3 regions of the Streptosporangium lutulentum genome follow, and region 3 is predicted to be linked to each of the others. Evidence: riboswitches for the same ligand, from Rfam matches in the RefSeq annotation. Region 3 holds a riboswitch; each other region holds the start of a gene.

Region 1 (4,295 bases), 2.5 Mb from region 3:
GTACGGCGCCGCCGAGTGCGGCGTCCAGCTCCGAGGAGCCGATCAGTTGCCTGCCCTCCACCTCGCTGTAGGCGAGGAGAAGTACTTCCTCAGCGATCGTTGTCATCGCTCGACCCTACGTCGTGAGCACCACGTGAGGGCCGGGCGCGAAAGCCCGGGGCGCCCTCGGTCCCGACGCCGTGAGGATCGGGGGACCGCTCCGCCACCATCCGGTGCGGGTGCTTCGGCGCCGCGGCCCTGGCTTGAGACAATGCTCAATTTATGAGCATCTCTGCGGAACTGCACGCCATTGGCCGCCCCCTCGTCGACGCGCAGCTCGCCCACCCGACGGTGGCGGGGATCGCGAAGGGAGACCTGGACGATCGGGTGTTCCGGTCCTGGCTGGAGCAGGACTACCTGTTCCTCCTGGACTACGTGCGCGTGTTCTCCCGGCTGGCGTGGCAGGCTCCCGACGGCCATCTGGGCGATCTGGTGGACCTGGCCCACGCCACCTTCCACGAGGAGCTGAACCTGCACCGGTCCCTCTCGGCCGAGTTCGGCGCCGACCTGGAGGGGGCGAGGAAAGGCCCCGCCTGCGTGGCGTACACCTCGTTCCTGCTCGATTCCGCGGCCCGCTACGCGGACGGCCTGGCCGCGCTCTACCCGTGTATGTGGGGCTACTCCACCCTCGGCCGCATCCTCGCGGAGAACCCCCCGGCCGAGCCGCGCTACCGCGCCTGGGTCGACACCTACGCCCACCCGGGTTTCGCCGAGCTGACCGAGCGCATCGCCGTGATGATCGACGAGGCCGCCCCGGACCCCGGCCGGGCCAGGGAGCTGTTCACCGAGGGAATGGCCCACGAGCTCGCCTTCTGGGACGTGCCCTGACCCTCCACCCGGACGGCGCCGCTCAGGGATCGCCGGGACGGCGGCGGGAGGATCCGGCGAAGGCGGCGAGCGGGCGGGACGCAGGGCCGATGCAGGGCCTCTGAGCGGCTTTGGGCCACATTCGGTGAAGGACTTGGGACAATGGGTTCATGAGTGTTCCTGAGATCGAAGTGCAGGCCGTTCCGGACGGGGCGTTCCTGCTCGACGTACGCGAGACCGACGAGTGGCTCGCCGGCCACGCGCCCACCGCCGTCCACATCCCGCTGGGCGAGCTGCAGGCACGGGTCGACGAGGTGCCCAAGGACGCGCCCGTCTACGTGATCTGCCGTCTCGGAGGCCGTTCCGCGAACGCCGCGGCCTGGCTGAACCACGTCGGCTGGGACGCGATCAACGTCGGCGGCGGCATGCAGTCCTGGAATCTCGCCGGTCGTCCCATGGTCGGCGAGAACGGCGGAGAGCCGTTCGTGGCCTGACGGATCGGCGACGGCGACGGCGACGGCGGAGACCCGTTCCCGGCCCGGCGGCGGTGAGAGGGACGGGGTCCGCTCGTCGAACCGACGGGCCTCTCCTCAGAAGCCTGACGTGGCCCTTGCCGAGGGCTCGTGGCCGGATACGGTCCTTGCCAAGAGAGGAATGAATGACATAATCAGGCGAATTGTCTACCGCGGGAGCTCGGGCGTAACCGGGCTGAGAGGGCGGACCACGCAGGGGATCACTCGAATCCTCCGACGCGCCGCCGACCGCATGAACCTGTCCGGGTAATGCCGGCGTAGGGAGCGTGTAATGACGCCCGCCATCACTGATTCCAGCGCTACCGAGGCACCCCTCACCCTCGACGAGGCACCCCCCAAGACCCTTGGCGCGCTCGACCAGGGCGCGTTCTGGGCCAACCTGGGTGTCAGCCTGCTCGGCTTCTCCTTCGCGCTCTTCCTGATCAACCCGCTGCTCGACGAGAACCCGCTCACCTTCAACGCGGCCCTGACCGCGGCCCTCGTCGGCAGCCTGATCGGCACCGCGATGGTCGGTCTCGCGGCGATTCCGGGAGTGCAGACCGGCCAGCCCGCGATGGTGCTGCTGCGCGGGCTGTTCGGCGCGAAGCTCTCCTACGTCCCGACCGTGCTGAACATCATCCAGATGATCGGCTGGGGCGCGTTCGAGCTGTGGGTCATCGCGATGGGCGCGCAGGCGATCTTCGGGCAGTCGGTCCCCTATACGGTCTGGGCGATCGTGGCGGGGGTCCTGACGACGGCGCTGACCATCTACCCTCTGGGAGCCATCCGGCTGATCCGGCGGTTCGTCACGATCGGCGTGATCGTTTCGATGGCCTGGTTCGCGGTGGTCTTCTTCCGTGACACCCCCGTCCAGACCGGCGGCTCCTGGGACGCCTTCGCGCCGGCCGTGGACTTCGTGGTCGCCCTGTCCGTCTCGTGGGTGCCGGTCGCGGCGGACTACGCCAGGCACTCGCGCTCCAGCCGCGCGGCCTTCACCGGCGTCGTCGGCGGCTACACCATCGCCCAGGTGGCCTGCCTGGCCGTCGGCATCTACGCGGTGGCGCTCGCCGGTCACAGCGCGGTGCTGGAGCAGCCGACCGCCGTGTTCGCCCCGTTCGTGGCGGCCCCGCTCGGTGCGCTGTTCTTCGGCGTCCTCGTGCTGCGCGAAACCGACCAGTCGTTCGCGAACGTCTACTCCACGGCGATGTCGCTGCAGAACCTGATGCCGAGGGTGGACCGCCGGATCTTCTCCGTGGCCATCGGCGTGCTGACCACGGCCATGGCCCTTGTCATCGACGTCAACTCCTACAGCGCGTTCCTCAGCATCATCGGTGCGGTGTTCGTGCCGATGCTCGGCGTGCTGGCGGTCGACTACTTCCTGCTCGGCCGCGGGAGGAACTGGGACACCTCCGAGAACGCCCCCTCCCGCTGGCTCATGGTGATCCCGTGGGTGCTCGGCTTCGTCACCTGGTGGATGCTCGCCGCGCCCTCGGCCGTGTCGTGGTGGGCGGAGATCTGGGACGGCGTCAGGGGGGCCGTCGGGTTCACCCCGCAGCCGTGGATGAGCGCGTCGATCGGCGCGTTCCTCGTCGCGGGCCTGGTCACACTCGGCCTGGGTGCGCTCCGCCGCCGGTGAACGAGCGGGGTCCGCGGGCCTGTACGAGCGGGGTCCGCGGGCCTGTAGGAGCGAGGACAGGCGAGGTCCGCGGGCTTGAACGGGCGAGGTTTACGAGCCGCCTGGTGAGCGGTTCACGCCGTTCGCCTCGATGCGCAGCAGTCGCTCCTTGACGGCCGGGCCTCCCGCGTAGCCGCCGAGGACGACCTCGCTCTCGACCACCCGGTGGCAGGGCACGATCACGCACACCGGATTGCTCCCCAGGGCGTTGCCGACCGCGCGCAGCGCCCGTGGCCTGCCGATTCGCTCGGCGATCTCGCGGTAGGTGGTCACCGTGCCGTACGACACCGCGAGCATCATCTGCAGCACGGTCCTGGCGAACTGCGTGGCCAGCCGCAGGTCGATCGTCGTGGTGAAGGCGCGCAGCCGGCCGGAGAAGTAGGCGTCCAGCTCCCGGCGGACCGGGTCGAGCCGGCGCGCGTCGGGCCCGATGAACGTGCCGACCTCCCTGCTGACCCGCTCGAAGACGATGTTCTCGTCCTCGTAGCTGCAGGCCACCACGCCCCGGTTCGTCACGGCGAGGGTGAGGCGTCCCACCGGGCCGTCGAGAGTGCCGAACGCGATGTCCGGATGGCTCGTCCCGATGTAGTTGGGCGAGGTCACCCGTAGCAATGCATCGATGTCGCCGGATGACATGGCCCCACCCTTTCGTATCCAGGTGTGTGGTGACCGCAGCGTATCGGACGGATCGCCCCGGCGAGTGGCGACACGTGCGGGCCGAAAGTGCCAAGATCAGACCGGTTGAGACGGCACTATGGATACGTGGGGTACTACAGGGCCGACAGTGACGATGGCATCGGCCATGTGGCCGTCGCCGGTGCTTCTCATGCGATCGTCGCCGGTGCGCCCAACGCGATCGTCGCCCTTGACCGGGACGAGACCGTTCTCACATGGAATCCGGCCGCGGAACGCCTGTTCGGCTGGTCCGCCGAGGAGGTGCTCGGCCGCCGCGCGCCGGTCGTCCCCGAAGAACTGGTGGCCGAGCACAACGCGGTTCTCGAACGGGTCCGCACCGGTGGTCAGGTGTCGTTGCGGACCAAGCGCTTCCACCGCGACGGCAGCCTGTTCGACGTGCGGGTGGACACCGGCACGCTGCGCTCGGAGAGCGGCGACCTGCTCGGCTACGTCAGCGTCTATCACCTGGCCCAGGACGACGAGACCGCCGACGACCGGACCTCCCGCCGGGCGCAGCTCGTCCGGAGGCTGGCCGACGTGGTCGCCGACATCAACGCCGAGCGGGAGCTGCCCGCCGTGCTCGACCG
Region 2 (4,295 bases), 6.4 Mb from region 3:
GTAGTCCTCCACCGCCCTGGCGGGGAAGCTGAGCTCGGCGATCTCGCCGGGGAAGGCCCTGCGGAACTCCTGCCGGGCGAAGACCCGGTCCAGCTTGCGCTGGGCCGCCGGAGACAGGTCGGCGCCGTGCTCGTCCATGAAGACGATGTCCACGCTCTGGGGGTCGCCGGGGGTGGTGCGCAGCGCTATGCCGCCGACGGCCTTCTCCCTGGCGGTGTGGAAGCGGGCGACGGGGAGCGCGGCGGCCTCCAGATCGAGCACGTTGATCGCGCTGGCGTTCAGGGCGCTGATCACGGCCCGCTTGAACGCCCGCGCGGCGCGGGAGGAGTCGCGGGAGGTGATGACCGAGGCGCCCTTCTTCAGGGTGGTGGCGTAAGCGCTGGCCAGCCGGACGCACAGCTCGGGGGTGATCTCCACGTTGACCAGCCCGGACACCCCTCGCGGGCCGAACAGGTTGCGCTGGCCCCGCGGCTCCCAGATGACGCTGTTGTTGATCACCGCCCCGGCTTCGATGGTCTTGAAGGGGTAGATCTTGACCCCGGAGGAGATGTACGCCTCGGCCTCGATGATGCACTCGTCGCCGACGACGGCGCCCTCCTCGACCCTGGCGCCGGTCATCAGGTCGGTGTTCTTGCCGATGACGCAGCCGCGCAGGTGGGTGCTCGGGCCGACGTAGACGTTATCGTGAACGGCCGCGCGATGCAGGAATGCTCCCTCGCGGACCACGGCGTTGCTTCCCAGCACGGAGTATTCGCGCAGCTCGGCCCCGGCCTCGACCTTGGCGTAGTCGCCGATGTAGAGGGGGCCCTTGAGGATGGCGTCGGCGTCCACCGAGGCGCCTTCGGCCACCCAGATGCCCGGCGAGACCTCGAAGGCGTCTATGTCCACCTTCACCCGGCCCGACAGCACGTCGGCCTGAGCCTTGAGATAACTCTCGTGGGTGCCGACGTCCTCCCAGTAGCCCTCGGCGACGTAGCCGTACAGCGGGGCGCCGCGCTCCAGCAGCTTCGGGAACACGTCGCCCGACCAGTCGACGGACTCTCCTACGGCGATCTCGTCGAGGACCTCCGGCTCCATCACGTAGATGCCGGTGTTGACGGTGTCGGAGAAGACCTGACCCCAGGTGGGCTTCTCCAGGAAGCGCTCCACCCGGCCCTGGTCGTCCACGATGACGATGCCGAACTCCAGCGGGTTGGGGACGCGCTTGAGCCCGATGGTGACCATCGCGCCGTTCTCGCGGTGGAACCGGACCATGTCGGTCAGGTCGATGTCGGTCAGCGCGTCACCGGAGATGACCAGGAAGCGCTCGTCGCGAAGCTTGTCGGCGGCGTTCTTGACGCTGCCGGCGGTGCCGAGGGGCGTGTCCTCGGTGGCGTAGTACAGGCTCATCCCGAGCTCGTCGCCGTCGCCGAAGTAGTTTCGGACCAGGGCGGCCAGGAACTGCACGGTCACCACGGTCTCGGTGAAGCCGTGCCGTTTCAGCAGCCGCAGCACATGCTCCATGATCGGCCGGTTGATCACAGGCAATAGAGGTTTGGGCTGGTTCGCGGTCATCGGCCGGAGCCGAGTTCCCTCCCCGCCCGCCATCACAACGGCCTTCACAGATCACCTCTTAAGGCGTTTAGCCTCGCTTATGAGCTGACGCACCTGTACCCAATACAGCACCCCGGACCACCAGTACAGACCTGTTCCCCAGATCGCGAGCGACCAGCCGACGAATCGGGCCGGATCCGCGTACCAGGCGTCGTAGTGGGCGAGGAAGAGCAGAGGGAAGGCGTAGAGCAGGTTGGCGGTGGCCGCCTTGCCGAGGAAGTGCACCGGCAGCGCCGGGCCGTACCCGAGGCGGCGCAGGATGAGGGGGATTCCCAGCAGCATGACGTCCCGCAGCGGGATCGCCAGCGCGAGCCACCAGGGGATGATGCCGCGCATGGCCAGGCCGAACAGCGTGGCCAGGATGTAGAGCCGGTCTGCCAGCGGATCCAGCAGGCGGCCGAGCTTGCTCGTCTGGTTCCAGGCCCGTGCGATCTTGCCGTCGAGCCAGTCGGAGAACCCTGCCAGCATCAGCAGCGCGACGGCCCAGCCGTCGGCCTGGGGGCCCAGCACCAGCCAGAGGAAGACCGGCACGCCGAGAAGCCTCGCCAGGCTCAACGCGTTGGGAACCGTCCAGATTCGATCTTCGGCCCCCGATGCTTCCGGATTCACCGATATGTCTCCCTCCCCGTACCTGATGGTGACACTACTGCGTCGGCTGCGAATGGGGGATGGCGGGCGGACGAGGGAGCGTTTATGGTTTTGATCAACCAACGCGGGAGCCCGGAGGACCGGGCTGAGAGGACGGCTACTGCGGCCGCCGACCGCTAGAACCTGCTCCGGATAATGCCGGCGAAGGGAGTTTGCGCGATGACTTCCGCGCGTATTTCCAGCTTCAAGACCTACCAGGGCGACCTGAACGTCCCCATGCGCGAGGTGCGCCTGACCAACGGCGAGTCGGTCACCCTGTACGACACCTCGGGCCCCTACACCGACCCGTCCCAGGTCACCGACATCACCCGCGGCCTGCCCCGCCTGCGGGAGGAGTGGATCCTGGACCGGGCCGACACGGCCCGGTACGGCGGCCGTCCCGCCGAGCCCGGCGACGACGGCTACCGGGACCGGGACTCCTGGGCCCGCGACCTCCGTTCCCTCGACGCGGTCTTCACCGGCGGCGGCGACCGGCCGCTGCGGGCGACGGGGGCGCCGGTGACCCAGCTCGCCTACGCCCGGCGCGGCCTGATCACCCGGGAGATGGAGTTCGTCGCGATCCGCGAGGGCGTGACCCCGGAGTTCGTCCGGGCCGAGGTGGCCGCCGGACGGGCGATCATCCCGGCCAACGTCAACCACCCGGAGAGCGAACCGATGATCATCGGCCGCAACTTCCTGGTGAAGATCAACGCCAACATCGGCAACTCCGCCGTGGCCTCCACCATCGAGGAGGAGGTGGACAAGATGACGTGGGCCACCCGGTGGGGCGCCGACACCGTGATGGACCTGTCCACCGGGCGCAACATCCACACCACCCGCGAGTGGATCATCCGCAACTCCCCCGTGCCGATCGGGACCGTCCCGCTCTACCAGGCGCTGGAGAAGGCCGGCGGCGACGCGGCCGGCCTGTCGTGGGAGATCTACCGCGACACCCTGATCGAGCAGTGCGAGCAGGGCGTGGACTACTTCACCGTCCACGCGGGGGTGCGCCTGGCCCACGTGCCGCTGACCGCGCGGCGCAGGACCGGCATCGTCTCCCGGGGCGGCTCGATCATGGCGGCCTGGTGCCTGGCCCACCACCGCGAGAGCTTCCTCTACGAGCACTTCGCCGACATCTGCGAGATCCTGGCCCGCTACGACGTGGCGTTCTCGCTGGGCGACGGCCTGCGCCCCGGGTCGATCTCCGACGCCAACGACGAGGCGCAGTTCGCCGAGCTGCGGACGCTGGGCGAGCTCACGAAGATCGCCCACGCGCACGACGTCCAGGTGATGATCGAGGGGCCCGGCCACGTCCCCATGCACAAGATCAAGGAGAACGTCGACCTGCAGCGCGAGCTCTGCGACGACGCCCCGTTCTACACCCTCGGCCCGCTGACGACCGACATCGCCCCCGGCTACGACCACATCACCTCGGCCGTCGGCGCGGCGATGATCGGCTGGTACGGCACGGCCATGCTCTGTTACGTCACGCCCAAGGAGCACCTGGGCCTGCCGAACAAGGACGACGTGAAGACCGGCGTGATCACCTACAAGATCGCGGCGCACGCGGCCGACCTCGCCAAGGGCCACCCCGGCGCGCAGGCCTGGGACGACGCCCTGTCCGACGCCCGGTTCGAGTTCCGCTGGGAGGACCAGTTCGACCTCTCCCTGGATCCCGACACCGCCCGGTCCTTCCACGACGAGACGCTGCCCGCCGCCCCGGCCAAGACCGCGCACTTCTGCTCGATGTGCGGGCCGAAGTTCTGCTCCATGAAGATCAGTCACGACGTGCGCAGGTTCGCCGAGGAGCGCGGCCTGACCGACGCCGAGGCGTTGGAGGCCGGGATGAGGGAGAAGTCCGAGGAGTTCTCCCGTGAGGGCGGCCGGGTCTACCTGCCCGTCGAAAGCCTCTGAGGGCGCCCGGCGGGGGCGGGGAGGGCGTCGTTCCCCCCGGCCCCGCCTCCCCTTCGCCGAGGGCCGGTGAGGACACCTGGTGAGGCATGGGGAGGACGTCGTTCCCGGCGCCGTCTTCCCCGCGTCCATCGGGTCTCCCGGAGCGGGAGGGCGGCGTACTC
Region 3 (4,295 bases):
AACTGCTCGGTGCGGGACGCTGGGGCATGGCGCCGGGAGGCGGGTAGGCCGTTTTCGTCCGTGGAACGGTTGGTCTCGACCCGCCAGGTGCACGATCGCCGATGGCCGGCCGGGTGAAGGGCCGGAAAGGGGCTGATGTGACGCCTTCGCTCCCCGGTTCAGACGGCGCGGGTGTCGTCGTACGTCGCACGGTTGGCGAGCACGTCGTCCATGTGCGTCTCGGCCCAGGCCTTGAGGCCGCTCATCATCTGGTGCAGCGAGAGACCGAGATCGGTCAGCTCGTAGGAGACCGTGACGGGCACGGTCGGCGTCGCGGTACGGGTGATCAGACCGTCACGCTCCAAGGAGCGCAGCGTCTGAGTGAGCATCTTCTGACTGACGCCGGCCAGCAGGCGGGACAACTCCGAGTAGCGCATCGACCGGGGCTCACCGGCGCAGTCGGCGCCGAACCGATGCGAGCCGTCGCTGCCCAGCGCGGCCAGGACCAACGTGACCCACTTGTCGGAGATCCGGTCGAGCAGCTTGCGGCTAGGACAGGCCGCAAGGAAAGCGTCATATTCCGCCTTGGTCTGTGCCCTCTTCTGTGCCGCCGTCATCGTCGCCATCGACCGCTCCTCCACCCGTGGGTGCCTTACGAACTCGGAAGTACGTACTTCCCGTCAGGAAGTTACCCCTCCATAGTGAAGCAGGTATCCGTCAGGCACCAGCACCGCCTGGCTCAACACTGAAACCAGAGGTATGAGCATGTTCTCCACTTCCCTTCCCGGCGGCACCTGGACGCTGGGCGACCTGACCGTCACCCGGTTCGGCTACGGCGCCATGCAACTCGCCGGCCCCTGGGTCATGGGGCCGCCCGCCGACCACGACGGCGCACTCGCCGTCCTCCGCGAGGTCGTCGACCTCGGCATCACCCACATCGACACCAGCGACGCCTACGGGCCGCACGTCACCAACCAGCTGATCCGTGAAGCGCTGCACCCGTACCCCGAATCGCTGCACATCGTGACCAAGGTCGGCGCGACCCGCGACCAGCAGGGCGGCTGGCCCCCGGCCCGGGAGCCGGAAAACCTGCGCCGGGCCGTCCACGAGAACCTTGAGAGTCTCGGCCTGGAGGTGCTCGACCTGGTCAACCTCCGGCTCGGCAACGCCGAGGGACCCCAGCCCGGCTCGCTCGCCGAACCGTTCGAGACGCTCGTCGAACTCCAGCGGCAGGGCCTGATCCGGCACCTCGGAGTGAGCACCGCGACGGCGGAACAGGTCGCCGAGGCGCAGGCGATCGCGCCGATCGTGTGCGTGCAGAACATGTACAACCTCGCGTACCGCCACGACGACGCCCTGATCGACGGGCTCGCCGAACAGGGCGTCGCCTACGTGCCCTACTTCCCGCTCGGCGGCTTCAGCCCACTGCAGTCCTCGGCGCTCTCGACCGTGGCCGCCCGGTTGGACGCGACGCCGATGTCTGTCGCCCTGGCCTGGCTACTGCGGCGGTCGCCGAACATCCTGCTCATCCCCGGCACCTCGTCCGCGGCGCACCTGCGCGAGAACATCGCCGGCGCGGAACTCTCGCTCTCCGACGAGGACCTCGCCGAACTGGACAAGATCGGCCTCTGACGAGGCATCCGCCGGCCCACTGTTTGCAACGGCGGCGGTGACCTGCGCGTTCACGCCGTGGCGGTGTTCTCCGGGCAGGTCAGGAGTCAAGGAAGAAAAGCGTTCACCGGCGGAAAAGGATGATCCGCGGCTGCGTCACGGTTTGACGGCAGGCCTCGGCTTGACGGCAGACCTCGGCGCCCGCTCTCAGGTGCGGGAGTGAACCGCACCGGGATCACCGGAGACTCCGGCCTGCCCCGGGTCCTGTGGAGGCGCGGTTCAAGCCGTCGAGCGCGGGTCAGATCGGCAGTCCGATCAGCCCCCACCCGCGACGGTGGGCCTCGCCCACCACCTCTCCCCAATCGCTGAGCAGGTCGGTGAACTCCTCGAAGTTCTTGATCCAACACCCTGAAGGCCGCACGGCGTGCACGGCGAACGGCTCACGAAGTTCCTCAAGGCGCGGTGCGGCCCTGGCCCAGAGTGTGACCAGGGCGGCTACGGCCTCCGGAGGGCAGGCGAGCGACAGGCCCGAGCCCCTGTCGCCGTCAGGAGGGAGCAGCTCGCCATGCACGTGCACAGCATCGTTGTCGGGGTCGGGCCCGTACCAGAACAGCCCTGACAAGAATCCGTCCAGCGTCGCGCGCAGGTCCGGGTCGGCAGAGCCCCGGACCTTCTCCCAGGCTTGGCCGGCCCAGAAATGCGCCTTGAACGAGCCCAGCGTGCGGTAGAACTCATACCTCGCGAACCAGGGCACGCCCGCCGAGGGCCACACCCACCCGCGCTCGGGATCCTCAAGGTCCGAATCATCTTCCGGGTACGCGGCGTCCACGAGCAGTTCCAGGCGCCGGCCGGGTGGGGCCTCCGTGATGCGCGCCCAGTCGACGACCAGGACCGTGATGTCCAATCCCATGCGAGAAGGCTAGGCCCCGAACAGGCACGGACGAGCGGGCTGTTACCCTGGTCCGCGACGCGGGGTGCCCCGAGACGTTCGGGGCTGAGAGCACACCCGTCGAACCTGATCTAGTTCGAACTAGCGAAGGGACGTCATGTTCTGCGACGACGTCTGGGCACGTTCCGCCACACTGCTACAAGCCATCCATCGGCACCCCTTCAACACCGCACTCGGCGAAGGCACACTCGACCGCCGGCTTTTCGCCTTCTACATCGTGCAGGACGCCAGATATCTCGGGGCGTTCTCCAAAGCGCTCGCCACCGCCTCGGTGCGGGCCGACGATTCCCAGGAGGCCGCGTTCTGGTCGCGCAGCGCGCACGCCGCGCTGGACGCCGAGCGGACCCTGCACGAGGGTTACATCGAGGAGTACGGTCTGACCGCCGCCGACCTCGCCGGCATCCGGACCTCACCCACCTGCCTCGGCTACTCCTCCTTTCTGCAGGCCGTCGCGCTCACCGCGCCGTACCCGGTGCTCGTGGCCGCCGTTCTGCCGTGTTTCTGGGTCTACCAGGATGTGGGCGCGGCGCTTCTGAAGCGGACCGGCGACATCGCCGGCCATCCTTACCGGGCGTGGATCTCCACCTATGCCGATCCGGACTTCGCCAAGTCGGTCGAGCAGGCCAAAGAGATCGCCGATCGGCTGGCGGCCACGGCGGACGGCGTGACCCGCGCCGCCATGACCGAGGCGTTCGTCCAGGCCACGGAGTACGAGTGGATGTTCTGGGACAGCGCATGGCACCGGGAGGCGTGGCCCACGGCGCAGTGGCTGCCGGGCGACTGACACCGACGCGTCCACGCGCTGACCCGATCACGCGCTGGGGCGCGAGCGGGTCCTGACCTGTTTGGTTTTACCGCCAGGTCAACCCAGGTTCGGTACTGTGTTCGAGGTGCGGGGTGAAGGGTGATTCCGGAAGCTCCGAAATGCCGCGAAGGACGGCGACCGGGCCGGCGCCCGCCCCTCCCCCGTACGGCGTGGCGGCCCGGCTACGCCTCCAGCGAGCCGAGGGTTTCCCGCAACCACGTCAGCTCCGCCAGGCTGGTGGCCCTCGCGATGGACAGCAACCCCCGCCTGAACGGGTCGTCGAACTCCTCGGCCCGCACCGGCCGGTCCCCTTCGTAGAAGAAGCTGCTCGGCCGGGCGAGGAATTCCAGCCGACGCCGCAGCACCGCCGCCTGCGCCGCGGGATCACCCAGGTGGCGCAGGAACGCCAGCAACACGAACCACTTGTTCTCGTCGCTGATCTCCAGGTCGTCGGGCTCCCGCAGCCGCCGCAGTATCTCCGCCCGTCCCGCGTCGGTCAGGTGGAGCGTCCGCCGGGGCGCCGCGGCCACGCCCGGCTCATCCTGGCGCACCAGCCACCCCGCCGACTCCATCCGCTTGATGGCCGGATAGAGCGTCCCGTCCGCCACCGGACGTACGTGCCCCAGCAACGCCGCCACCCGTCCGCGCAGGTCGTACCCGTGCGACGGCCGGTCGTACAGAAATCCGAGTACCGCCAGCTCCAGCATGACGCCACTATACCTCGCTTGCGATATACCTAGATGCCGATATACATTGCCTCCGATACATCAGGAGGTTGTCATGCACACCGCGATCGTCCACCCGAGTGGCGCCAAGATCCGCTGGGTCGAGTTGCCCGGCACCGGCCCCGCCCGCGTCTACGTCCACGGCCTCGGCGCCTGCGCCGCGCCGTACTTCGCCGCCGCCGTCGCCCACCTCACCGCCGCGCCCATCGGCGGCGTCGCGCAGGGG

Evidence for each region. A riboswitch is a leader RNA that binds a small molecule or an ion and turns the genes downstream of it on or off. The one in region 3 is predicted to bind thiamine pyrophosphate.
Region 1: it holds a riboswitch for thiamine pyrophosphate, as region 3 does, so the genes downstream of both, J2853_RS34370 (purine-cytosine permease family protein) here and J2853_RS45450 (TenA family protein) in region 3, are expected to answer to the same signal.
Region 2: it holds a riboswitch for thiamine pyrophosphate, as region 3 does, so the genes downstream of both, thiC (phosphomethylpyrimidine synthase ThiC) here and J2853_RS45450 (TenA family protein) in region 3, are expected to answer to the same signal.

Annotation. Positions count from the first base shown of each region.
Region 1 is NZ_JAUSQU010000001.1:7,638,109-7,642,403, reverse strand. It holds gene J2853_RS34385 (GOLPH3/VPS74 family protein) at 1-106, opposite strand, end outside; gene J2853_RS34380 (TenA family protein) at 262-867, shown strand; gene J2853_RS34375 (rhodanese-like domain-containing protein) at 1,017-1,340, shown strand; TPP riboswitch at 1,522-1,660, shown strand; gene J2853_RS34370 (purine-cytosine permease family protein) at 1,651-2,994, shown strand; gene J2853_RS34365 (methylated-DNA--[protein]-cysteine S-methyltransferase) at 3,085-3,669, opposite strand; gene J2853_RS34360 (sensor histidine kinase) at 3,796-4,295, shown strand, end outside.
Region 2 is NZ_JAUSQU010000001.1:3,694,956-3,699,250, forward strand. It holds gene J2853_RS16535 (mannose-1-phosphate guanyltransferase) at 1-1,602, opposite strand, end outside; gene clsA (cardiolipin synthase ClsA) at 1,606-2,202, opposite strand; TPP riboswitch at 2,296-2,408, shown strand; gene thiC (phosphomethylpyrimidine synthase ThiC) at 2,401-4,134, shown strand.
Region 3 is NZ_JAUSQU010000001.1:10,113,632-10,117,926, reverse strand. It holds gene J2853_RS45470 (ABC transporter ATP-binding protein/permease) at 1-47, shown strand, start outside; gene J2853_RS45465 (winged helix-turn-helix transcriptional regulator) at 159-605, opposite strand; gene J2853_RS45460 (aldo/keto reductase family oxidoreductase) at 739-1,611, shown strand; gene J2853_RS45455 (hypothetical protein) at 1,889-2,500, opposite strand; TPP riboswitch at 2,551-2,649, shown strand; gene J2853_RS45450 (TenA family protein) at 2,637-3,323, shown strand; gene J2853_RS45445 (PadR family transcriptional regulator) at 3,527-4,051, opposite strand; gene J2853_RS45440 (hypothetical protein) at 4,125-4,295, shown strand, end outside.